Regions from separate parts of the Paenibacillus sp. FSL R7-0189 genome, predicted to be linked through region 2. Evidence: riboswitches for the same ligand, from Rfam matches in the RefSeq annotation. Region 2 holds a riboswitch; each other region holds the start of a gene.
What was found. Region 2 has a riboswitch for cyclic di-AMP ahead of MKY63_RS07765 (hypothetical protein). Riboswitches for the same ligand answer to the same signal wherever they lie in the genome.
Positions count from the first base shown of each region.

Region 1: another riboswitch for cyclic di-AMP. It lies ahead of MKY63_RS10260 (3D domain-containing protein); the one in region 2 lies ahead of MKY63_RS07765 (hypothetical protein).
Region 3: another riboswitch for cyclic di-AMP. It lies ahead of MKY63_RS15400 (TrkH family potassium uptake protein); the one in region 2 lies ahead of MKY63_RS07765 (hypothetical protein).

Region 1 is NZ_CP150223.1:2,380,323-2,388,504, reverse strand. Features, by position in the region: gene MKY63_RS10295 (stage 0 sporulation family protein) at 1-320, shown strand, start outside; gene yabA (DNA replication initiation control protein YabA) at 351-716, shown strand; gene MKY63_RS10285 (tRNA1(Val) (adenine(37)-N6)-methyltransferase) at 826-1,599, shown strand; gene rsmI (16S rRNA (cytidine(1402)-2'-O)-methyltransferase) at 1,596-2,507, shown strand; gene MKY63_RS10275 (AbrB/MazE/SpoVT family DNA-binding domain-containing protein) at 2,913-3,167, opposite strand; gene MKY63_RS10270 (HD domain-containing protein) at 3,463-4,746, shown strand; gene MKY63_RS10265 (TatD family hydrolase) at 4,798-5,568, shown strand; cyclic di-AMP (ydaO/yuaA leader) riboswitch at 5,767-5,996, shown strand; gene MKY63_RS10260 (3D domain-containing protein) at 6,282-7,448, shown strand; gene rnmV (ribonuclease M5) at 7,624-8,175, shown strand; gene rsmA (16S rRNA (adenine(1518)-N(6)/adenine(1519)-N(6))-dimethyltransferase RsmA) at 8,172-8,182, shown strand, end outside.
Region 2 is NZ_CP150223.1:1,813,151-1,821,332, forward strand. Features, by position in the region: gene MKY63_RS07745 (histidine kinase) at 1-748, opposite strand, end outside; gene kdpC (potassium-transporting ATPase subunit KdpC) at 853-1,461, opposite strand; gene kdpB (potassium-transporting ATPase subunit KdpB) at 1,517-3,550, opposite strand; gene kdpA (potassium-transporting ATPase subunit KdpA) at 3,567-5,243, opposite strand; gene MKY63_RS07765 (hypothetical protein) at 5,460-5,876, opposite strand; cyclic di-AMP (ydaO/yuaA leader) riboswitch at 6,129-6,318, opposite strand; cyclic di-AMP (ydaO/yuaA leader) riboswitch at 6,738-6,902, shown strand; gene MKY63_RS07770 (hypothetical protein) at 6,971-7,525, shown strand; gene MKY63_RS07775 (hypothetical protein) at 7,540-8,061, shown strand; gene MKY63_RS07780 (hypothetical protein) at 8,102-8,182, shown strand, end outside.
Region 3 is NZ_CP150223.1:3,530,591-3,538,772, forward strand. Features, by position in the region: gene MKY63_RS15380 (YqzM family protein) at 185-343, opposite strand; gene trxA (thioredoxin) at 698-1,015, shown strand; gene uvrC (excinuclease ABC subunit UvrC) at 1,194-3,089, shown strand; gene MKY63_RS15395 (CPBP family intramembrane glutamic endopeptidase) at 3,188-4,864, opposite strand; cyclic di-AMP (ydaO/yuaA leader) riboswitch at 5,185-5,360, shown strand; gene MKY63_RS15400 (TrkH family potassium uptake protein) at 5,425-6,783, shown strand; gene MKY63_RS15405 (TrkA family potassium uptake protein) at 6,797-7,468, shown strand; gene MKY63_RS15410 (LysR family transcriptional regulator) at 7,992-8,182, opposite strand, start outside.

The DNA.
Region 1 (8,182 bases), 570 kb from region 2:
GTGGACGAGTGCTTTGTTGCTCCTCTTGGTTAGGGGATTTTGAACCCGTATCCATAAAAATGGCCAAGGATCAGAACCTTTCACTTAATCCGACCAAGATTTCCGGACTTTGTGGACGTCTGATGTGTTGTTTGAAATTTGAGCATGACAATTATGAGAGTGTAAAGGAAGAAATGCCAGCGGTCGGCAAGATTGTCGTGACCTCATTGGGGGATGGCAAAGTAGTAGGAATCAATGCCGGAAACCGTACGGTTCATGTACAGTTGTTTGAAGTGGGCAAAGTTAAGGAACTTCCAATGGATGATGTTGTCGTCAAGTAAACCATATAAGGTTACTTTCGGGGTGGAAACTTGGAGAAGAAAAATATATTTGCACACATGCAGGATATGGAAGCGCAGATGGAAACGATGCGCGCCAATCTTGGAGAATGGAAACAGACGGTAAAAGAACTGATGGAAGCTAACCAGAGGTTAACTCTGGAGAATGAACAGCTTCGCAAAATTTTAAAGCGGGATGCACCTTTGGATCCTACCGTAGATTCTGCGGAGGCGGAAGCTCTTTTAGCTACCGGAGAGGGAACAGAAGAGGTTGTCGGGGAAGGTTATGACAACTTGGCTCGACTTTACCACGAAGGCTTTCACATCTGTAATGTTTATTTTGGACATTTACGCACGGAAGGTGACTGTCTGTTCTGTCTTTCTTTTCTTAATAAATGAGGATATCCAGCCGTAGGAGATTAATCCTACGGTTTTTTTTGAATTTTGGCCAATAGGCATATGCATTTGAAGCAAGTTTTTTTCAACAAAACCTTTAGGAGATTATTACATGACGAATTCTTTTAATGATATATCTGTCCCCTTGTTACCGACGGAGCGGGTGGATGATTTACTAACGCATGACCTGCGCATTATTCAAAGTGATGAAGTATTTAGCTTTTCTATGGATGCTGTATTGCTTGCTCGTTTCGCCAGTGTTCCGCCACGTGGAAGAGTTCTAGATCTTTGTACGGGAAATGGTGTAATACCGATTTTAATGACTACCCGGACAAAAGCTTCTATAGAAGGTATTGAAATACAACCTCGTTTAGCTGATATGGCTCGTCGTAGTGTGGCTCTCAATGGCCTTCAGGATCAGGTTGTAATTCATGAAGGTGATTTACGCGAGTTATATACTACCGCAGGACATGGTGTGTATGATGCAATAACGGTGAACCCTCCTTATATGCCGCTTAATGGCAGTGATCTGAAGCTGAACAACCATCAGGCTATGGCTCGTCATGAGATAGGCTGTACTCTGGAGGAGGTTATTCAGGCTTGTGTGCGATTGGTTCGGACGGGCGGAAAGGTAAGTATGGTTCATAAACCACAACGGTTGGTTGATATTATCAGTCTTATGAGACAATATAGACTCGAGCCAAAGATTATTCGGTTTGTACATCCACGTGCCCATCTAGAGGCTAATATGGTATTAATCGAAGCTGCACGTGATGGAAAGCCTGAGGTTCGTTTACAACCACCGCTCATCGTATATAATGAGGACAATCAATACTGTCCAGAGATTATGGACATCTACTATGGTGCTAAAGAGGGTAAATCATGACGATATCATGCCAAAGCAGTTTTCAAAATAAGACTAATACCAGTACTCAGGAGACAACAGGGTCGCTTTTTCTGGTGGCTACACCTATCGGTAATCTGGAGGATATGACCTATCGTGCAGTCCGCACTTTACAGGAATGTGATATTATTGCCGCGGAAGATACGAGACAGACCCGGAAATTACTCAGCCACTTTGAGATTTCACCTTCGATGTTGTTTAGTTATCATGAGCATAATAAGGCCGCCAGTGGACCTGAGCTTGTACGCTATATAATAGAAGGAAAAAATTTGGCACTCGTCAGCGATGCCGGTTTACCAGCGATTTCTGACCCTGGAGCGGATCTTGTAGCCCTTGCTATAAGTCATGGAATTCCGGTGATTCCTATCCCTGGAGCTAACGCAGCGTTGTCAGCTTTGATCGCTTCTGGTCTATCTACAAATACGTTCACTTTTATCGGCTTTCTTCCCCGAGAGCGTAAGGACATCCGAGCAGTATTAAGTCCACTTCGTTCGGCTCAAGGAACTTTGTTGTTCTACGAATCTCCCCATCGCGTAGTTAAGACACTTGCTCATCTTCAAGAAGCATTCGGCAATCGCCAGATTGTGTTGGCACGTGAATTAACGAAAAGATATGAGGAGTTTCTACGCGGTTCGATTGAGGAATGTACACTTTGGCTTGCTGAACATCCTCCGCTAGGCGAATATGTTATTGTCGTAGAAGGGGAGAGCAAGGAAGATGCTGAAATCGCAGAATCGGCGTGGTGGCGTCAGTTAAGCATTGAAGAACATGTAGCTCATTACGAAGCACAGGATGTGCCACGTAAAGAGGCTATGAAAAAAGCGGCATCAGACCGGGGTGTAGCCAAACGGGATATTTATAATGCGTTGCTTGATAGAGCAGAAGAGTAAGTGTTGTAGACGAACTCTTAGAATAACTAAGGGTTCTTGGAAACGGCCCGAGCTTGAATGATTTATCTGTGGGTTAAATGTACTTTGTACAGTTATTTTTGAATTTTTTTATGTATTTGTTCGTTTAGTTGTACTTCATACAGTTATAAAGGTGGAAATGATTGATTTCACGGAGATATAGGGAATATAAGTGTACAAAATACAATTAATTCGTTTAATGGTAAAAATCATTTAAAATAACTGTAAGAAATACAACTAAGTATTACTGGTTCCGTCTTGAAGTACATTGCCCTTAGGGAGGGCAAACCCAGACATAAAAAATACCTCCCGCGGTCACGGGAGGTCAAGGAGATATGAAAAGGTTAGAATTAACAATTTGATTAGTTCTATTATATACTATTTAATTTAGTTTGTCACAGGGGTAGGGATGGAAGAAATGCATTCATGACAAACTATTTTTCCTTTAAAGTAAGTTACGTTCTCAGCGTTGCCACAGAAAATGCAGGCAGGCTCATACTTTTTAAGCATAATCCGTTCGCCATCAACGTAAATTTCCAGTGCGTCCTTTTCGCCAATGCCAAGTGTACGGCGTAATTCAATAGGAATAACAACCCGTCCAAGTTCGTCTACTTTTCTTACAATTCCTGTTGATTTCATCATAACAATCGTTACTCCTCTCAATGTTCCAAAAACGTCATTATTCGACATTGTTCACTGTTTTATGATACTTATAATACCAACGATTCCCAAATCAGTCAACCTTTTTTCATAGGCTGAATAAGAAAATTTCCATAAGAACTTTGAATGTCCCTATAAAAATTAAGAATTACCCTGAAAGCATTTTGTCGATTTACCAAGACCAAAAATGATACTTTTCGACAAAGTACGACATAATTACTTATTATATACTGATATTAGTTAAAATCATATTAAATTATTAGAAGGAGTTGATCTCATGAAGCAGCCGCTCACGGAAGAAAAGGTTTTCAAGGATCCCGTTCATAATTATATTCATGTACAGGATACGATTATTTGGCGACTAATTAATACAAAAGAATTTCAGCGTTTACGCCGGATTCGCCAGTTAGGTACCTCATATCTCACTTTCCATGGTGCAGAGCATAGTCGATTTTCTCATTCTTTAGGAGTATATGAAATTACACGAAGAATCATTTCGCAATTTGAGCGCAGCGGGTATAAGGATTGGATTCCGGAAGAAAGTTTGCTTACTTTGTGTGCGGCTTTGCTGCATGATTTAGGGCATGGCCCATTTTCCCATTCTATAGAAGAAGCTTTTGAAATGAACCATGAGGATTGGACCTGCCGGATTATTTTGGAGGACACGGAGATTACCGAAATATTGCGTGATGTGGAGGAAGATTTTCCTCGTAAAGTAGCTTCAGTTATCTCTAAGACTTATGAGCATGAAATTGTTGTCAATTTGGTTTCCAGTCCGCTGGATGCTGATCGTATGGATTATTTGCTGCGTGATGCGTACTATACAGGTGTAAACTATGGAACCATCGACATTGATCGGATTTTGAGAATGCTTCGTCCTTATAATGGGCGGATTGTAGTAAAAGAATCAGGTATGCATGCCATTGAAGATTATTTAATGTCACGTTATCAAATGTACTGGCAGGTATATTTTCATCCGGTGACGCGCAGCTCTGAAATTATTTTGCGTCAAATCTTCCGTAGAGCTAAAGAATTGTTCCAAGAGGGGTACAAATTTCGCTTTATGATCGCTCCGCTGGAAGATCTCTTTCGAGGAGAAGTAACAGTGAAGCAATATTTAATGCTTGATGAGGCACTGGTACAGACTGCTTTTATGCAATGGACACTTGAAGAAGATGAGTTATTAAGCGACTTGTGTACCCGTTTTATTCATCGTAAACTGTATAAATATGTAGAGATCGAGAATTTGGATACAGATATGATTACGGAAATCCGCAGCAGTTTTGCGGGAGTGGGACTTAACCCAGAATATGACCTAGAGATTGATTATCCGACAGATTTGCCTTATGATGTGTTCCGTCCAGGAGCAGCCTTCGACAATAATCAAATTTTACTGCTTGATCGGAATGAGCAATTGCGGGAAATTTCAGAGGTATCGGATATTGTGCGCTCAATAAGCGGAATTCATCGTGGCAGATATCATCTATATTTCCCACAGGATAAGCTGAAAAAAGCCCTTACACGCTTGCCCTCTTCTGTAGCAGAGATTTTTGCAAAATAATACAAATATTTATGGAACTATTGATAAAAACAACAAGGAGTGAGCTTTAAAATGTATCTGTTCGACACACATACACATCTAGATGCGCCTCAATTCGACGAGGATCGCGAGGAAGTTATTGCTCGTGCAGTAGAGGCCGGAGTTAGCAAGATGATCAATATTGGATTTAATCGGGAAACGATCCCTTCAACGATGAAGCTGGCTGAATCTTATGATTATATTTATGCAGCGGTGGGCTGGCATCCACAGGATGCGATTGATATGAAAGAGGGGGACCTCGATTGGATCGCCTCTCTTTGCAGCCATGAAAAAGTGGTGGCCATCGGAGAGATTGGATTGGATTATTATTGGGATACCTCTCCCAAGGATGTGCAGCAGGAGGTCTTCCGCAAACAAATCGGACTAGCCCGTGAACTAAAAATGCCAATCTGTATACATGACCGTGATGCTCATGAAGATGTTGTACGGATTTTACGGGAGGAAAAAGCAAATGAAATTGGTGGCGTGATGCATTCGTTCTCAGGCAGCTGGGAAACAGCAAAAATGTGTCTAGACCTTGGATTTCATTTGTCATTTGGAGGACCGATAACGTTCAAAAATGCCAGAGTGCCTAAAGAGGTGCTTGCACAGACGCCATTGGACCGATTATTGATCGAAACAGACGCTCCATATTTGACTCCACACCCCTTCCGTGGCAAGCGAAATGAGAGTGCTCATGTGAAGTTAGTAGCAGAGGCTGCGGCTGAAATTAAAGGGTTAACATGGGAAGAATTGGCTAAAATTACGTATGCGAACGCACTGGAACGATTTGGGATTGTCTGAAAACAGGAGTAAAACGGGTGAAAAATAGAGAATAGCCGATATATTAAACTTTTTTAATATAAAAACGGCTGATTATTACAATATTTTAACCATATATTTGCTTAAACGTGGTTGAATCGTCCTTTACAACATGCATCAAAACAGGATATCATCTTTTCAGTGATGTGAGCTGTTGTTATTGTGACAGCCATTGATTCATGGATCGTCTCGCTGAGTCTCCGTATGGAGAACGGGGGAACCAATATTGAACTGCCGCATGCCTGTATCTTGAATACGACTAGGAATTGCCGCAGAACAATATTTGATTTCTTCACGTGGTCTTTGGGGTGAATTTAAGGGCAACCGCCGTGAGCGGGTGACCTGAAATAGGGCGTCTCTCTTTCGTCCGAACCCGACAGCTAACCCCGTAAGCGCAAGTAAGAGAGGCAACCTCGTGCACAAACATTCCCGCGTATTCTGACATCGGAGAAGCCACGAAAGAGTCCTCAAGAGAACTCTTTTTAGGCTTCTTTATTTTTGAATAAACTGAATGTTGCCCGCATACTGTTATATAACAGGTGTGGGAGTAGCTGTGCCGAGCAGGCGATCCATGAGCAGGAGACGCTAAGTTAATACGTGCGTATCCTGTGACAATCTCAAATAGTTTCGTCAAAGAAATTCAGTCCTCATGATATACAAATTGACGACGAGGCTATGTAAGGAGGATGGAGAGAATGGGCTTATTCCAACCAGAGGTATCCCATGATTCGCAGTCATCCAGCAGGTCTTTCGCATTACGGTGGGAGCAAGTAAATACTCGCGTACTTTTACTTGCAGGTGTGATTTCAATCGCAATCGCGCTGTTAATTCTGCTGTACGTACACGGTCAAAGTAACAAACAATTTGTTTTAGTAATAGACGGGCAAACACAGACACTTGAAACGCGAGAAGCACTTCTTGGTGATGTGTTGGAGAAAGAGCAAATTTCGCTGCAGCCGCATGATGAATTATCTTTAGGTCTGAGTGATGAAATAAAAGACGGTGACCGTGTCGTTATCAATCGTGCGCAGAAATTTAGCCTTACTGCGGACGGAGCAACAAAAACGTTATATACGACCGAAGACACTATCGGTCAGGCGATTGACAAACTGGGTATCAACCTAGAAGGCTATGATAAGATTTTTCCTTCGTTAGACACCACCATCTCTGCTGACATGGAGATTAAGATCGTTCGTATCAACAAGCAAACGGTACAGCGAACAACTAACTTACCTTTCCGTGTTATTAAGACAGCAGATCCCTCCCTTACTGTGGGAACAGTTAGAGTGGCACAGGCAGGCAAACCAGGCGTCATGGTTCAGCATATTGAAAAGATCTATCAAGACGGAGAACTGGCCTCTATGCGCATGATCGGCAAGGAAGTACAAACGGTAACAAAAGATAAGATCATTGCCGTTGGTACTAAAGCACTTCCTAAGCCTACTGTAGTTGCTAAAGCTACAACAACTTCCAAATCAAGCACTACCTCCAAAACGACTAAAGTTAGCGCTAAGACTAAGAACGTCACAAGCAAGGCTGGCGTAGACTTTGAGTACAAGAAGATGATTAAGAACGTCTCCATGACAGCTTATTCGTCAGAAGAGCCAGGAATAGGTACTAAAACTGCCTCCGGAACACGCGTAACGGAAGGTCGTACAATTGCAGTAGATCCGAATGTAATTCCTATTGGCTGGTGGGTTTATATCGATGGGCTTGGATTCCGCCGTGCAGAGGATACTGGCGGTGCCATTAAAGGCAATAAAGTGGATGTCTATTATGATTCCCTGAGCCATGCTCGTAATTTCGGCCGTAAATCACGTACCGTATATGTGATTGGACCTGTGAAACCAGAGCTTAACTAGAACTGAAGCTTTTGCAAAAAATCCTTTGATAAGCTATAGTGATGATAACCGTAAGGAACGCTGGATGATCATTTCGTTGATCGCAGAGCAACCGCTCATCACTTATACATTCTTTAACCAAAAGAAGAGGAGCGAATCCTCTTCTTTTTGCTTTTTTTGGAAGGAGTCAAGAAATATGATTAAGGAATTAATCGTCGTTGAAGGCAAAAGCGATACCGTAGCCATTAAGCGTGCTGTGGAAGCAGATACGATTGAGACAGGCGGCTCTGCTGTAAACCGGACTGTAATTGCGAAGATTGCGCTAGCTATGGAACGCAGAGGGGTTATTATTCTTACGGACCCGGACCATGCCGGGGAGCGAATTCGTAAAATCGTTTCAGCGAAGGTGCCGGGCTGCAAGCATGCTTTTATTCCGGAGAAGGACGCAACTCGAAAAGGGGATATCGGTGTAGAGAATGCATCGCCAGAGGCGATTCGTCATGCGCTGCGTAATGTACATACCTCTTTTGAAGGAGCACCTGCTTTGATTGGTATTGATGACCTTATGGCCGCTGGAATGCTTGTACACCCTCGGGCTGCTGAAAGACGTATGGCGCTTGGTAATTTGCTTGGAATCGGATATTGTAACGGCAAACAGCTGTACAAGCGGCTGGCGATGTTTGGGATTACGCGGGAGGAATTTGCCGGGGCTCTCGCCCAAATTGATCAGGGAGGCATTACTTCATGAGTGGTAG
Region 2 (8,182 bases):
ACACCAACACTTTTTCGGCAATCCCCGAAGCTCCAAGCAACCCTTGCTCCTCCCGATGCTTCTCCAGCGAACCATTAACATCCTCCGCTACCATTCTCAGCGCCAGCTCCCGCAGCTTGCTTAGATTCCCTTTGTTAAAAAGCGATGTCCGCTGCTTCTTGCCCAAATGTCCTTCGGACAAACGTTGAAGTATCTTTTCCGGAGTCACATCAATTAGAACGATATCATCTGCAAGGGTGAGCACTTCCGCAGGCAAGGAATACTCCACCTCAATCCCCGTCCACTTTCGCGCTAGATCTGCTGCGCCCTCCAGCTCGTATACGTTTACAGTTGTGATGACACTAATTCCACAGCCCAATAAATATTTGATATCCTCCAGCCTAGTTGATCTCTCCGCACCCTCGCGATTATGATGAGCCAATCCATCGGTCAGTACAACCTCTGGATTACGCGCCACAATGGCCTCCACGTCCAGATCCTTCTTCTCGATCTCCTTCTGAAACCAATGAATACTTGGAATCCGTTCCAAGTCACCCAGCTGATCCCTTGTTTCTGGACTCTGGTTGGTTGAAACCGCACAGATTACAACATCGATGCCCTGTGCTTTCAGCGCCTGCCCCTCACGCAGCATCTGATAGGTCTTGCCTGATCCACTGACCGGACCTATATAGATCTTCAGGCGTCCACGATGCAGCTCATAGATAGAGAGCAGCAGTTCCTCCGGCGTCTTCCTCCGATATGTTCCCATCAAGACCACTCCTTAATAACCCGTTCATCCATTCACTCTTCTATGCCAGAAAGCAAGATATCCCTGACCCAGTTTGAACAATCGGGCAGGGATATTAGCTATATTTATTTGTTCGTTAATTTCTGGAGCTCCATATTCAGCTTCAGAACATTTACCCGTTCTTCACCAAACAGCCCTAGATCACGACCTTCGGTCTGCTTATTCACTAGCTCTTCCAGCTGCGTGGCTGGAATCCCGGTCAAATTACTGATCCGGGGAATCTGCACAATTGCCGATGCAGGAGTGATATGCGGATCAAGACCTGAACCTGAGTTGGTTACTAAATCAACCGGCAGCTTGTTTACAGGCACATCCGGATTATCCAGCTGCCACTGTGTGATGGAATCCTTCGTCCGCTGCAGCATATCGGGGTTGGATGGGCCATAGTTGTTGGAGCCTGAAGCTTCCGCTTTATAATCAATGCTGGATACACGGCCATGGAATAATGCCGGGTCCGTAAAGCTCTGCCCGATGAGTTCTGAACCCACTACTACTCCAGCGTCATTCTTCAGCTGACTGCCGTTCGCTTGCGATGGCATCAGAACTTGAGCAATCGCTGTAGTAGTCAGAGGATAAATCACTCCACAGAGAACAACAAACACTAGACATAGCCGTAATATAATAAAGAAATTAGCACCCTTCGATGATGACAACTGTTCTTCAGCGTCCGCAATCGATTTTCTGTTATTCACGATGCTCTCACCCTTTCAATGATTAGTTAATCCGTTGTTATATCCATACACTTACGAGCAAATCAATAAGTTTGATGCCCGCAAAAGGAACGACTACCCCACCTAGACCATAGATAAAAATATTACGTCCCAGCAGCTTCGTAGAACTCATCGCTTTATACGAGACACCTTTCATAGCCAATGGGATCAGCAGCGGAATAATAATCGCATTAAATATTAATGCAGATATAATTGCCGAGCTAGGTGAACTCAATCCCATGACATTCAGAGCTTCCATTTCAGGAATGGCGAGCATGAACATTGCCGGAATAATTGCGAAATATTTAGCGATATCATTCGCAATACTGAACGTTGTCAACGCGCCCCGTGTCATCAGTAGCTGTTTACCAATAGCTACAACCTCAATGATCTTCGAGGGATCGGAGTCCAGATCAACCATGTTTGCTGCTTCCTTAGCGGCTGTAGTCCCACTGTTCATCGCTAAGCCCACATCAGCTTGGGCAAGGGCAGGTGCGTCATTCGTTCCATCACCAGTCATTGCCACCAGCTTGCCTTCGTTCTGCTCGCGGCGGATAACCGCTATTTTATCCTCAGGTGTACTCTCTGCAATAAAATCATCTACCCCTGCTTCACGGGCAATAGTAGCTGCGGTCAGCGGATTGTCCCCTGTACACATGATAGTCTTGATTCCCATTTTTCGCAGCTCATCGAACCGCTCTTTCATGCCTGGCTTAACTGTATCCTTTAAGTAAATAAGTCCATAAATCCGGTTGTCTACCGCAACAGCAAGCGGGGTCCCCCCCATTCGAGCGATAGCATCGGAATTACTGTCGAGGTTCGCGGGAATGACTCCGCCCTTCGACTGTACCCATTTCTTCACGGAATCGACTGCCCCTTTACGAACAGATCGTCCATCCCGCAGATCTATACCACTCATCCGGGTCTCAGCCTTAAACTCTACGAACTCTCCGCCTTCAGCAAGTTTGCTGTCATAGCTGCGTTCCAGCTTCTTAGCCAGCTCAATAACAGAACGTCCTTCCGGAGTCTCATCCTTTAGCGAACTAATAGCTGCCCAAGCCGTAAGCTCAGCTTCCGTTTCATCTCCAACTGGCACAAAATCACTCGCCATCCGGTTTCCGAAAGTAATCGTACCGGTCTTATCTAGAATCATTGTATTAATGTCGCCGGCAGCTTCAACGGCCTTCCCTGACATAGCAAGGACATTAAACTGTGTGACGCGGTCCATCCCTGCTATCCCGATAGCGGAGAGCAGTCCCCCGATTGTGGTCGGGATCAGACAGACCAACAGGGCGATCATAACAGGAATATCTAGATCAACACCCAGATAAGTCGCAATTGGCCGCAAGGTCACTACTACAATCAGGAAAATCAACGTCAGACTGATCAAGAGTGTATTTAGTGCAATTTCATTGGGTGTCTTTTGACGTTTCGCCCCTTCAACGAGGGAGATCATCCGATCCAAGAATGACTCACCGGGATCACTGGTAATTTTGACTTTAATCTCATCACTAACTACCCGGGTGCCGCCTGTGACTGAGCCGAAATCTCCGCCGGCTTCCTTAATAACAGGTGCAGATTCACCTGTAATTGCCGATTCATCTACGGAGGCCAGCCCTTCAATCACTTCACCATCGCCAGGGATAAGTTCTCCCTGACTGACGATCACGATATCTCCTTTCCGCAGCTCGGAGGAAGAAACGGTCTTCACAGACCCTCCAACGAGCTTATTAGCTGTGATATCCTGTTTCGTTTTCTTAAGCGAATCCGCCTGGGCCTTCCCGCGGCCTTCAGCCAGCGCTTCAGCGAAGTTGGCAAACAGCACTGTGAATAACAGAATGAACAACACCGTGATATTGAAGCCTACCGATTTCTCTGCATTAAAATATCCGGGGGCCAGTACCATAAGCAATACAATAATCGTGCCGATTTCGACTACGAACATGACCGGATTTTTGATTAACGTCACCGGGTTAAGCTTAATAAAGCTATCCTTTACAGCGCTTAGGAGTATGGGTCCCGTCAGCAGCTTTTTTCTTTTTACAGTACTCATCTTGTTCTCCCTCTTCCTACCGTAAGGTCAAATATTCTGCAATCGGGCCGAGCACAATGACCGGCAGAAACGTCAGCGCACCGATAATCACTACCGTACCAATCAGAATTCCGGTGAACAGACCATTGTCTGTGCGGAATGTGCCAATCGTCTCAGGAACCGGCTTCTTCTGGATCAGTGAACCTGCAACTGCCAGCATTGCGATTATAGAGACATAACGGCCAAGCAGCATTACGATCCCGGTTGTAACATTCCAAAAGGTGGTATTGTCCGCAAGCCCTTCAAATCCTGAACCATTGTTCGCGGCAGAAGAGACATATTCATATAACACTTGGCTAAGTCCATGGAATCCGGGATTCGTAATGGAACCGTTGCCCAAGCCCGTTAAGAACGCACCTGCTGTTGGTACAAGGATAATGAACGGATGCACAAGGATAGCAATCGCAATCAGCTTCATCTCCTTGGCTTCTATCTTTCGCCCGAGAAACTCTGGTGTTCTGCCAACCATTAGTCCACATAAGAAGACGCCCATGATGGCATACATCAGCATATTGATTAGTCCTACACCTTTTCCCCCGAAGACGTTATTGAGCATCATTAGGGCCAGAGGGGTAATGCCACCCAGCGGTGTCAGCGTATCATGCATATTGTTAACACTACCTGTCGTAGCTGCCGTTGTTACCGAAGTGAACAGCGAAGATTGCGGGATCCCAAAACGTACCTCTTTACCTTCCATGCTGCCTTGCGAAGACTCGATCCCCAGCGCATTAATAGCGGGATTCCCTTTAGTTTCCGCATAATAATTCAGCCCCAGCAGCAGAACGAACAAGGTCATCATTGCTGTGAAAATCACCCAGCCCTGACGTTTGTTCTTAGCGAACAACCCGTACATATATGGCAAAGAGGCTGGCAACATCCACATAGAGAGAATCTCCAGAACGTTCGTAAGTGGATTAGGGTTCTCAAAAGGATGCGCTGAATTGGCTCCGAAGAAGCCGCCACCATTCGTACCTAAGTGTTTAATTGACTCCAAAGAAGCGACTGGACCGATAGCGATTTGTTGCGTCTGCCCTTCGAGTGTAGTGACCTCAAGCGATGGCTTGAGCGTTTGTGGCACATGCAATCCTACCAGCACCAATGAAACTAGCAGAGCTAATGGAATGAATACACGAATATGTGCTTTTACGAAGTCCTCAAAAAAATTCCCGACTGATTTCTGTCCTGTAATCCCTCTGACAAAAGCAACCGCAACAGAAAATCCGCTCGCTGCAGACGTGAACATCATCATCGTGATGACTGCCATTTGTGAAAAATACGATAGTCCCGTCTCCCCGCTATAATGCTGCAGGTTCGTATTGGTCATAAAGCTGATCACCGTATTAAATGAAAGCGTCTGTTCCATATCGGCAATTCCATTCGGGTTCAGCGGCAATCCCCGCTGTAATCTTAGAAAAATATAACTGAAAGCAACCAGTACGATATTAGTTAAAACAAAGCTGAGTGCATACTTCTTCCAGGACATTCCGTCCCGTTTTTTCAGGCCGATCAGCTTATAAATACCTTTCTCTGTGCCTGCAAACCAGCGATCCGTACGATTCGGTTCGTTAGAAAATACATGATATAAATACGTCCCCATCGGCTTGACCAACAAGATGAGAATTACAATTACGACGACTATTTGCAAAATGCCCATGAATGCCCCTCCTTAAAATTTCTCAGGATGAATCAACGCGTAAACCAGATATATAAACAACAGTAGGGTAACAGCGATTACTAGAATCACAGCTTATCCCTCCCCGTATCCTCAACTACACCTGCGCACCAGCGCATAAAGCCATAAAATAACCCGTAAATTACAGCTAACGAAGCCACCATATACAGATCCATCATATCTTCCGCACTCCTTCCATTATCCTTGATGAGGTGATCTATCGATTAGAAAATCAGCATCACCACTATGGGAATAGATTACATAGCTCGCACCAAGTCTTTTATAGACCAATCTAGGATTTATAGAACTTGTAATCACAAAAATTGGCTGTGTCGTCCAGGTACGGCACATCTGAATATAGCGGCAGCAAAGCGGAAAGCTGCTCTCAAACAGATATACCCTGCCTACCGGGAACGATGGGCGAAACCAAGTGCTCTGATGGCGGGTATCCACTAGAATAACCTGCTCGATTCCGAGCTCCTCTAGTAAAGCCTTCTCAGCCAGATTGTTGGTTAATCCCGCCATCTTAATACCCCTGAACTTCAGAAGTTTAATGAAATGTTCTCCCGCCTTTGTAGGCGCACATACAAGCACATATTCATTCTGATCCGTCATCTCTTTTTTCTCCTCCTGCTCATTTACAACAAGGAGGCAACGAAAATCTCCGAAAGGATGTTGACCTATCGTCATTTTCGGGCACAACCTAAAGCTCGGTTGTGTCACGTCATTAGACGCTGCCTTACAAATACCGCTAATGATGAATTTAGCGACCTCTTGGGGGAGGCCTCCATAAATGCTTTGCTTCTAAGAGCACAGCAAAAAGCCACAAAGGATCTCCTCTGTGGCTCGCTAGCGGTCACATTGCACTCATCCTCTCTCCATACGCTTACGAGGTTAGCTGTCGGATTCGGGCGGTGAGAGTCGCCCTACCTGTATAGATGCGAACTCACTCGCACCCTCTACAGGATTCACCCCATAATCAGCTTCCGACTCTCACATCGGCTGCCGATTGTTGGTTCCCCCGCTTTCCTTATCGGAAATTAAGCGGATCAAATATTCGATTGTCGTTGAAACAGGAGTAATCATACTCTTATGCACGAAGACTTGTAAAACCTGAATGATGCCAAAATAATGCAAATTAAAAACTATTTTCCCATTAGATAGCGCTTACTTGATATCTAATCTCTCTATATCTCTTGTTTACTCGAGTTTCGAGCGTTTAATCGCTATCTATAACCCATGTGATTTTATTCACCTTTTTAGGGTGAAAATACTGCAAATTCCCTTTATAGGTTGAAACGCAAGAAGCAGAGGTTGAGCGAGAAAGAGGCGCGATAACACGCCATAAATACCTATTTACCTCGTTTTTCAGTCGTAGTCGGCAGGATATGGTTAAAATCGCTCTAAAAGAACATTTTCCGTTTTTTACAGAAAATCTTGAAAAGAGTATGATTCGGGTTGAATCTAATTCATGAAAAACAATCAACGCTGAGTTCCTGCATTCGCAGGGAACGGGGGAACCATCAGGCCACCTGGCCTACTTGGGGTGAATCCAAAGGAGACTGCGTAAGTCTCAATAGGTAGGGCGACTCTCACCGTCCGAATCCGACAGCTAACCTCGTAAGCGTAAAGAGAGAGACCCTTGATCCGCCACGCTTTGGCCCAGGTATATCTGCCTGTAATCCAAAACCGCAGCAGAGGTCCTCCTCTTGCTGCGGTTTTTGCGTTACCTGAGCCTATTAGGTGATAGCACGCTGGATGGGGTGAATGTTTTGAAGCACTATTATTTAGGGATACATCAAGGGCTGCTTGAGCCGATAAGTCTAAATTACGTTTGTTTCGGGGCCTTGTGGTTCGAAGAAAATAATCACAGGTACATTGTAGGTTATGCATTTGGCCAGAACCAGATCCAAGCCCTTCGCCAATTCAGTACACCTTCTTCTTGTAAAGACTGTTTAGACTCTAAGATTGTATATGAAATATATAAAAAAATTCGAGAACAACAACAGCAGCAGGATTGGTCATCGCATCAAAAACTCCCGTGGTTTACAGCCTTCAAGGAGCCTTGGAAAGATGTAAGCGCCGGTTGGTATGTCTTGAGATCCCGCAGCACCTTTCCCTTACATCTATCTGTTATACGGAAAGAGAAGTTCCGACTATGGCTAGAGCATACCGCAGTCTGTGAGAATAAAATGGAAATGCTCGCTTGTGTAGAAAAGGCTAGTGTCACTCATCATGTAGACTTAAAGCTTTTGGAAATCTAAGGAGGAACCCTACTATGGACCAGCGCAGACTATCCCGCATTGAAGTATTTGTATTGGATGAACCCGAGCCTATTCACTATGGAATGGAAGGGGCTGAAGGCTGCCGTTATGGTATTCTGAAGCTCACCTGTAAGGGAGGTTGCAGTTGGGGGGCTTGTCTAATCTCTGCCAACACCAAAAATTTCGATCTCATTAAATGGAGTTCTTTTTTACGGGCTATCTGTCATTGCCGTCTTGAGGAAGCGCTGGATAAGGTCCGCCGCGAAGGTTCAGATTGGGAGCAGGTTAAGCTTGAGCTAGTTCAGGGTGCTTTGCAGGATTTAAAGGCCAAGCTCCAGGGTAAATCCTTGGCTGGGCATATTCAGCAAGGGCGTCTGTACAGTGTTGCAGCTGGGGGGAGCAATTCCAGAAGTGAACGGCTCTACTACAAACCTTCCAAAGCTTTTTCCACTGCCTCCCAGCAGAAACACAGTTGCCCGGAACCAGACACCGCCGATCTTATCAATAAATCCATCTCTTACTTTTCTATATTATAGATTCAAGCAAATCTCTCATTCTGAAAGGATCGTGTTCACCATGCCTGACCCCTTACCTCCCGTGTCCACCTACAGTGCTAAATTTGCAGAGTGTGTTCAAAAGTATACTAATGAAGTCTAC
Region 3 (8,182 bases), 1.7 Mb from region 2:
ATTCGTCAGCGAAAATAGATATTCTCCCGATTATTAGGGAGGAATTCCCTGATTCTGTTCATTTATAGCAATTATCGGCTATAATCAGGGAGGTTTTCCCTCATTATTCTCAAAAAAAGAAGCCGTCCCATAAGTAGCATTCACTACTTTTGAGACAGCTTCTTTTTATTGTGCGATGATTCCTTTACTCCGAGAGAATGAATTTAAGGATGACCATTCCGAAAAAGACAACCGTCATAAACGTGGTCATTCCGAAAAATCCGGTCATTAAATCCCCAAGATCATTGCGGGGTTCTTCGTTGATATGTTCTCGTGGGTCCCGTACTTGCGCGTTAACATCCATAGTTTCTGCCTCCTTACAGGGACAAGCCCTGTATTGTTAGATGCAAATTGACATTAGTTTTATGAAATAAGTCATTGACAATTAATGCGCTTTATTTAAGTATACCGAAATGCTGGGGAGGTTGTAAAGAAAAGAGTACGTAAAAAAAATACATTGAAGGCAATATAATTGCGAGTGATATTTCACATATCCCATAAAGATATGTTATACTTGTAATGTGTCGGTAAGTGGTAATTTGGTTATCATATTACATGAAACAATTTATTAACTCATATTTCGGAGCAGCTTCCATGAACTAAGCTTTGGCTTAAGATGTGCGTAATGCTTCGCAAAACTTAAAGGAGGAACAATATCATGGCTATCGTGAACGTGTCTGACCAATCCTTCAGTAACGAAGTGGAAGGTCAAGGTACTGTAGTAGTAGACTTCTGGGCTCCTTGGTGTGGTCCTTGTAAAATGCTCGCTCCAATCTTGGATGAATTGTCCACAGAGCTGGGAGACGACGTGAAAATTGCAAAATTGAATGTGGATGAGAATCCGGAAACGGCTTCCCGTTTTGGTGTTATGAGTATCCCAACTCTGATCTTCTTCAAAGACGGTCAACCGGTAGATAAAGTTGTGGGACTGAACTCCAAAGAATCCCTGAAAAATATCGTAGCAAAACATCAATAATTGATAGATGCTACTGTTCGGGCCTCGGCCCTGCCACTCAGCGCCTTCGGTTCATTCCGGAGGCGTTTTGTGTGCTGAATGCCAACTAATCATGGGTCCAATTTAGCTGGAGGGGATCATTTTGGACAATATCCGCAATAAACTGGCACTACTACCCGATCTGCCTGGCTGCTATCTGATGAAGAATCAGGAAGGCACTATTATTTATGTGGGCAAAGCGAAGGTACTCAAGAATCGGGTGCGGTCTTATTTTACAGGCAGTCATAATGGTAAAACGCAGCGGCTTGTCGCTAATATTGCTGATTTCGAATACATCGTTACGTCCAGTAACATGGAAGCGCTCATTCTAGAGTGTAATCTGATTAAGAAACATATGCCGCGTTATAATGTGCTTTTGAAAGACGACAAGACGTTTCCTTATATAAAAATAACGAATGAAACTCACCCGCGCCTTGAGGTTACACGCCGGGTGATTAAAGATAAAGCAAAATATTTTGGCCCTTATCCTAATGCTTATGCTGCTCAGCAGACAAAAAAGCTCCTAGATCGTATGTACCCGCTTCGTAAATGCGGTGTGATGCCAAAGGAGGTCTGTCTTTACTATCACATGGGCCAGTGTCTGGCACCGTGTGAGAAGGAGGTTCAGAAATCCGAGTATGAGCAGATTACGCAGGATATCGCTGCTTTTCTAGGCGGAGGTCATGAGGCGGTTAAAAAGGATTTACAGCAAAAAATGCAGGAAGCTGCTGAGGAGTTATATTTTGAGCGGGCGAAGGAACTGCGGGATCAGATTATCCATATCGATGCATTGATGGAGAAGCAGAAGATCAACACTACAGATACTAAGGACCGGGATGTATTTGGTTATGCTGTAGACAAGGGATGGATGTGTGTACAGATTCTGTACATGAGACAAGGGAAGATGATCCAGCGCCATTCCTCCGTGTTCCCGTTCTATGGTGAAGCCTACAGTGACTTTATGTCTTATGTGACGCAGTATTACAGTGATAATCCCGCTTTGCCGCAGGAGATTCTGCTGCCGGATGTGCTCGATGAGGAGTCTCTGGCTAATAAAGAGGCTAAACCTGAGATCACGATAGCTGCTCCAGCAGAAGCGGATTTACAACAGGGTGAAGATACTCCTGAATCGGCTGAAGAGGCTGAGGCACGTTCGACGGCGGCGGAGGAAGCTGCTGCAGCTGGGATCGTGGATGCCGCCGGCGGCGCCTCCATTCTGCAGGAGTGGCTGGGCATTAAGGTGCTTGTGCCACAACGCGGCCTTAAGAAGCAGATGGTTGGCATGGCCTGTCAAAATGCAAGAGTGGCTATCGACGAGAAATTCCGGCTGATTGAACGGGATGAAGAGCGTACCTCTGGAGCAGCGATCAGCTTAGGTGAGAGCTTGGGTCTTGAACGCTTGAGCCGCATTGAGGCGTTCGATAACTCGAACATTCAGGGGACTAACCCGGTCTCAGCGATGGTTGTCTTCATTGATGGCAAGCCTGCACGAAAAGAGTATCGTAAATATAAGGTTCGTACGGTAGTGGGTGCGGATGATTATGGAACGATGCGCGAGGTCATTCGGCGGCGATATGAACGGGTATTGAAGGAGAATCTTCCGATACCGGATCTTATCGTGGTCGATGGCGGGAAAGGGCAAATCTCCTCTGCTATTGATATTCTGGAGAATGAGCTGGGATTATTCATTCCGGTCTGCGGCCTTGTTAAGGATGATAAGCATAAGACGGCTCAGCTTTTGGTTGGAGATCCGCCAGAACCTGTCGCGCTAGCCCGGGACAGTCAGGAATTTTACCTTTTGCAACGGATTCAGGATGAGGTCCATAGGTTCGCGATCACCTTCCACCGTGAACAGCGCGGGAAGTCCATGGTTACCTCCAAGCTGGACTCTATACCTGGTATAGGTGAGAAGCGCCGTAAAGCGTTGCTTAAGCATTTCGGATCGCTTAAGAAAATTAAAGAAGCCTCCGTGGATGATTTCCGTACACTTTCTATTGGAGAAAAGCTGGCAAGACAAATTCTTGATGCGCTCAAGGACGAAGAGCCAACCTCATAGCAATGATGACAAAAGAAAAAGGGTATCACAGCAGCGACTAAAGCTGCTATGATGCCCTTTTTTTAATTTGGTTATAGGATGTACACTATTTTATTTTCTTAAATCAAAGAAGAAGGCTCCACCGGCTTAGGTTTCTGTGGTGGATTAAATCGATAGACGATGTAAGCGACTATGAACGGCATAATAATCGCGAAGATACCCGCGCCTACATTTACGCTCTCCTTCATAAAGATCAGCGTAGCGCCCATCAGGATGCTGTCAAACACGACGTGGCTGAACATGACAGCAATAAATCCGTAACGAAGGAAAATATAACTGAACAGCAGCCCGATTACGGTCAGCTCAATGGGACGGGAGCTGATGGGATAGATCGGATATAACGTATGGCCAAACGCCCAAACCAGCGTGGTGATCAAGCAAGCGACAAAAGTGTTCCGGAACACCTTTTTCAGCATAGGAATTCCGAAAAAGCGATAAATGGCTTCCTCAGATAAACCAGCGAGCCATGCGACGATAGGCAGAAGCCAAGCATATCTCATGTTATAAGGAGATTGGGTGGCGTCTGTAGTAGACCAATTGTGCAAGGTAAACGATAATATGATGAACATAACCGTCTGCACCCCTAGCAGAACGAAAGCCCAGATGTAACCAGCCCGGATACTGTCCAACACATATTGTCCATAGCCGGGCTCTTTGGCGCGGGGCCAAGGGTTCATGCCTTCCTCTTTTCGCCATAAGCCATTGCCGCCCACTAAAGAGAAGTAGAGCAAGGAGGACATCAGCAGGCTGTACAAAGCATAAATGATAAACATAATGACAGAGGTAATCTGTGCTTCTAGCCCTTCGCCCGTAGATTCAGGCAGCATATTATAGGTGCTGATCATCATGATTACAAAATAGGCTGAGCTTAGGAATACTCCACGTTTAAAGGAAGTATGCTCTCTTCTAAGAATACTGTAGACGAGTGCCAGAATTCCTAAAATCAGTGTGGGTATACCGTAACCGAATAATGTTAGCTTTTCCGCTAAAGAGGTCTGTCCTTGTACGTAGGAGGTATGCCAAGCTGGTGCAGTGAATCCGGCATTAAAGCTGGAGACCTGCTCTCCACTGAAATCAAAATAATAGTGCAATAAGGATTCGCCGACCTGAACAGTACTATCCGTATACACTAGCCCATGGCTTCCTGTATTCGATTCAATTTGTAGCTTGGCAGGATTTACTTCCCATTCCTGAAGCCAAGGACGAGCAAGATTCTCCTTCTGCGCTAGAGTGAGGTCAGCTCCCTTGTCCTCTTTTGCACCAACGGAAGCAATGCCAGACCCCTCTTCGGAGGCAACTTTTGCAGCCTTTGAGAAAGCGACAATCTCGCCGGTATACATATTGAGGTCAACGATGATTTGCGGCTCTTGATCCGCTGACGGAGTAAGCGTTGCACGAAAGACATCAAAAGGATATTTTTGATCCAATTTTTTCTTGGTGTAGTCCTCCACAAGCTTCTCGCGAGACATATAACCATAAAAGGAAGAGTCCGTCTCGTAAAGTACATTCCATTGATCGTTTGGTGCTTCGGTGTAATTGAGCTTTTGTTCTGCGAATAATACGGCTTGGTCACGGGCTTCTGCCTTGCTAATAACGGTGGTATCTTCCCCTGTAGAGCTGCTTAGCAGCGAAGGGGAAATCTGAAACATAATAAATAGAATAAGACCGATAATGCCCGAGATGATGAGCCTCTTGGAGAGGGCACGTTGCTGTAGGGGCTGGCCGACGGGATTCATGTAACGCCTCCTTGTTATGTACTGACAATGTTATGTTCCATTATAGTATTAGTGCCTGGCTGGTTACAAAAAACATTATATGTTCTTTTTATGGGTAATAGAGATAGTATAGAATAGTCATGTGAATTTATACCATGAATTTTATCGTGTTCATTTGTGTACGAATGGTGAGAATCGGTGTAATTGCAGGGAAAACACGGAAAAGTGATGAGAAAAGGTACTCCATTTGATGCAGTCTCTTTAAACCGCATTTTTTCATGTGAATGAGCATTAATTGTGTCTTTGTGAATTCACTAAATAACGTATATAATTTGTATGCAATTGTATAGTAGCCGAATTTCTGGTGAAAACGGGGGAACCATAAGAAGTGATGAAAAGTGGAGTGTACAAGATAAATGGCACTTTCATCAGGGGTGAATTTCGTTCTAGGAACGAATAGGGCAGCCTGCACAGTCCGAATCCGTCAGCTAACCTCGTAGGCTAATTTACTGCAGGAACCAAGTCAGCATTGGTTTTCCAGTGCTTTTTTTGTTGGAATTTTTGATAAGAAGGTGAGCATAGTGGCTTCACAGTTTCGCAGGATTTCTGAATTTAAGTTTCTGAAGCTCTCGCCGCCGCAGATACTGGTGCTTGGTTTTGCATCGATTATTCTGATAGGGGCCTTGCTGCTTATGTTGCCCATTTCAAGCACAAGCGGGAATTCCGTGGAATTTATTGATGCATTATTTACTTCAACTTCGGCAACCTGTGTAACAGGACTTGTTGTGCTGGATACCGGAACTTCGTTCACGATTTTTGGGAAAACCGTAATTATGATCCTGATCCAGATCGGCGGCTTAGGTTTTATGACCATGGCCACTCTATTTTCACTGGTGTTAAAGCGTAAAATTTCTTTGCGGGACAGGCTAATCCTACAGGAAGCCATGAATCAAGGCTCTATGGAAGGAATTGTGCGACTGATCCGGAGAGTCCTTATATATTCTCTTGTCATAGAAGGCTGTGCCGCTTTGCTGCTGTCTATTCGCTGGGCTTTTGATATGCCACTGGGAAAAGCGATTTATTTTGGCATATTTCATGCGGTGTCTATGTTTAATAATGCGGGGTTCGATATTTTTGGGGATTTTCGCAGTTTAACTGATTATGTATATGATCCGCTTGTGAATATTATTGTGATGTTTCTGATTGTCTCCGGCGGGATTGGTTTTATTGTAATGTCAGATCTGGTGGAGTTTCGGGTAACCCGCAGGCTGTCTCTACATAGTAAAGTTGTCCTGTCCACCAGCACAGGGCTGATTCTGATCGGAGCTCTGGTTATTTTTATATTCGAGTTTACTAACACTCGTACCCTAGGTTCACTGAATTTTGGCGGTAAAATATTATCAGCCTTCTTTCAATCCGTGTCTCCCCGTACGGCTGGCGCGAACACAGTTGATATTGCTGGACTTCGGCAGGCTACACAATTTTTTATAGTGATTCTTATGTTTATTGGTGCTTCTCCAGGCTCAACGGGCGGCGGGATCAAGACAACAACCTTTACGATGATGATTGGTGCTGTTATTGCTATGCTGCGTGGACGGGAAGATGTTGTGTTGTTCCGTTATCGGCTGGCTCAAGAGCGCATCTACAAGGCATTAACGATCACACTGCTGGCTTTGTTGTTAATCGCCTCTGTGTCGATGATACTCTCCACAACTGAAGACAGTAATTTCTTGGCAATCTTGTTTGAGACGACCTCCGCCTTTGCTACGGTAGGACTGACTATGGGGCTAACTCCGGAACTGTCAGCGATCGGTAAGATTCTACTCTGTCTGACGATGTTTGCAGGTCGGCTAGGTCCACTAACCTTGGCGTATGCACTCGGTCCCAAACAGGGTAAACCACTGTATAAGTATCCTGAAGGTAAAATAATTATTGGATAGGAGTTAATTAGAAATGAAAGCACAGCAATTTGTAGTAATCGGCTTAGGTCGCTTCGGTTCAAGCCTGGCGCTTGAGCTGATGGAAATGGGCTACGAGGTGCTCGGCATTGACCACCATGAAGAACGCGTGGAGGAAATGAGCGATCAGCTGACGCATACGGTAGTAGCAGATGCTACAGATGAGGGAATTATGCGCTCGCTTGGTGTACGGAACTTTGATTGTGGGATTGTTGCGATTGGTGACAATATGGAGAGAAGCATTCTGGCGGCCATTTTGTTAAAGGAGATTGGAGTCAAGCAAGTGGTGGCTAAGGCAATCTCCATCCTTCATGGCCGCGCACTGTCGCGGCTGGGGGTTGATCGGGTTATTTTTCCGGAGCGGGATATGGGGATTCGTGTGGCACACCAGCTGGTGACGCCCAATTTGCTGGATTATATTGAACTGTCCAAGGATTATAAAATTGTCGAGCTGACCGTGCCATCCTGCATGAACGGCAGAAGCTTGTCCGATTTAAATACAAGAGCTAAATATGGCTGCAGCATTGTTGCCCTAAATAGGGAAAGCGGAATAATCGTCGCTCCAACTGCCCATGATTATTTAAGTGAAGGCGATGTTATGGTACTCATTGGTCCTAATGAAAGTATTGACCGTTTTGAGAGTGAAGTTGTGAACCAAGAATCATAGTAAAAGAAGCTGACTCAAAAGTAGTGAATTCTACTTGGGGGCAGCTTCTTTTTTATGGAGTAAAGAGTAGGAAAAGTAATGGATTTTACTATGCCATATGACTATAGATCACGCGTAGTGATCTGTGCTATTGGGGTGTGTGGTGGGCGAGTTACTAGGTGTGATATTCGTACGGCTGTAGTAGATGATTTGTGGTATCTGTGACAGTGGACTATGGGCGAGATGCGTTCTTTGTTTGTACGATGTACAGAGTGGGTGTGAACTAATTAGAGAAAACTTCCCTGAAAACAGCCGCTATTCGCTCTAAATAAACGAAATTAGGGAATTTCTCCCTAATAATTAGAGGGATTCCTTATTAGCTACTGAATCGGCCAAAAATTAGGGAAGTTTTCCCTAATTATAAGTCTTCTGAACAAAAATCTCTGAATTTTAGGGATAAATCCCCTAATCTTTCGATAAGTGCTTCACTTATTGCCTCATTTGGAGATCAATAGGTGCGCCCCTTGATTCATTTGGTCCGGCTTTACTGCTCACGTTCTGTCAGAAACATCTCTTCGGTTACTTGCACCAGACTGCGAGCCGCCGTGCTCATGCTTCCATCGTCACGGTAAATCAGGCAGGTGGTCCGTTGAGTCTGCTCCAGCTCCTTGATATGTAAGGACACCAGTCCGCCGCCGTTCAGCAGCTCTGGACGCAGATAAGACTTTGGCAGCA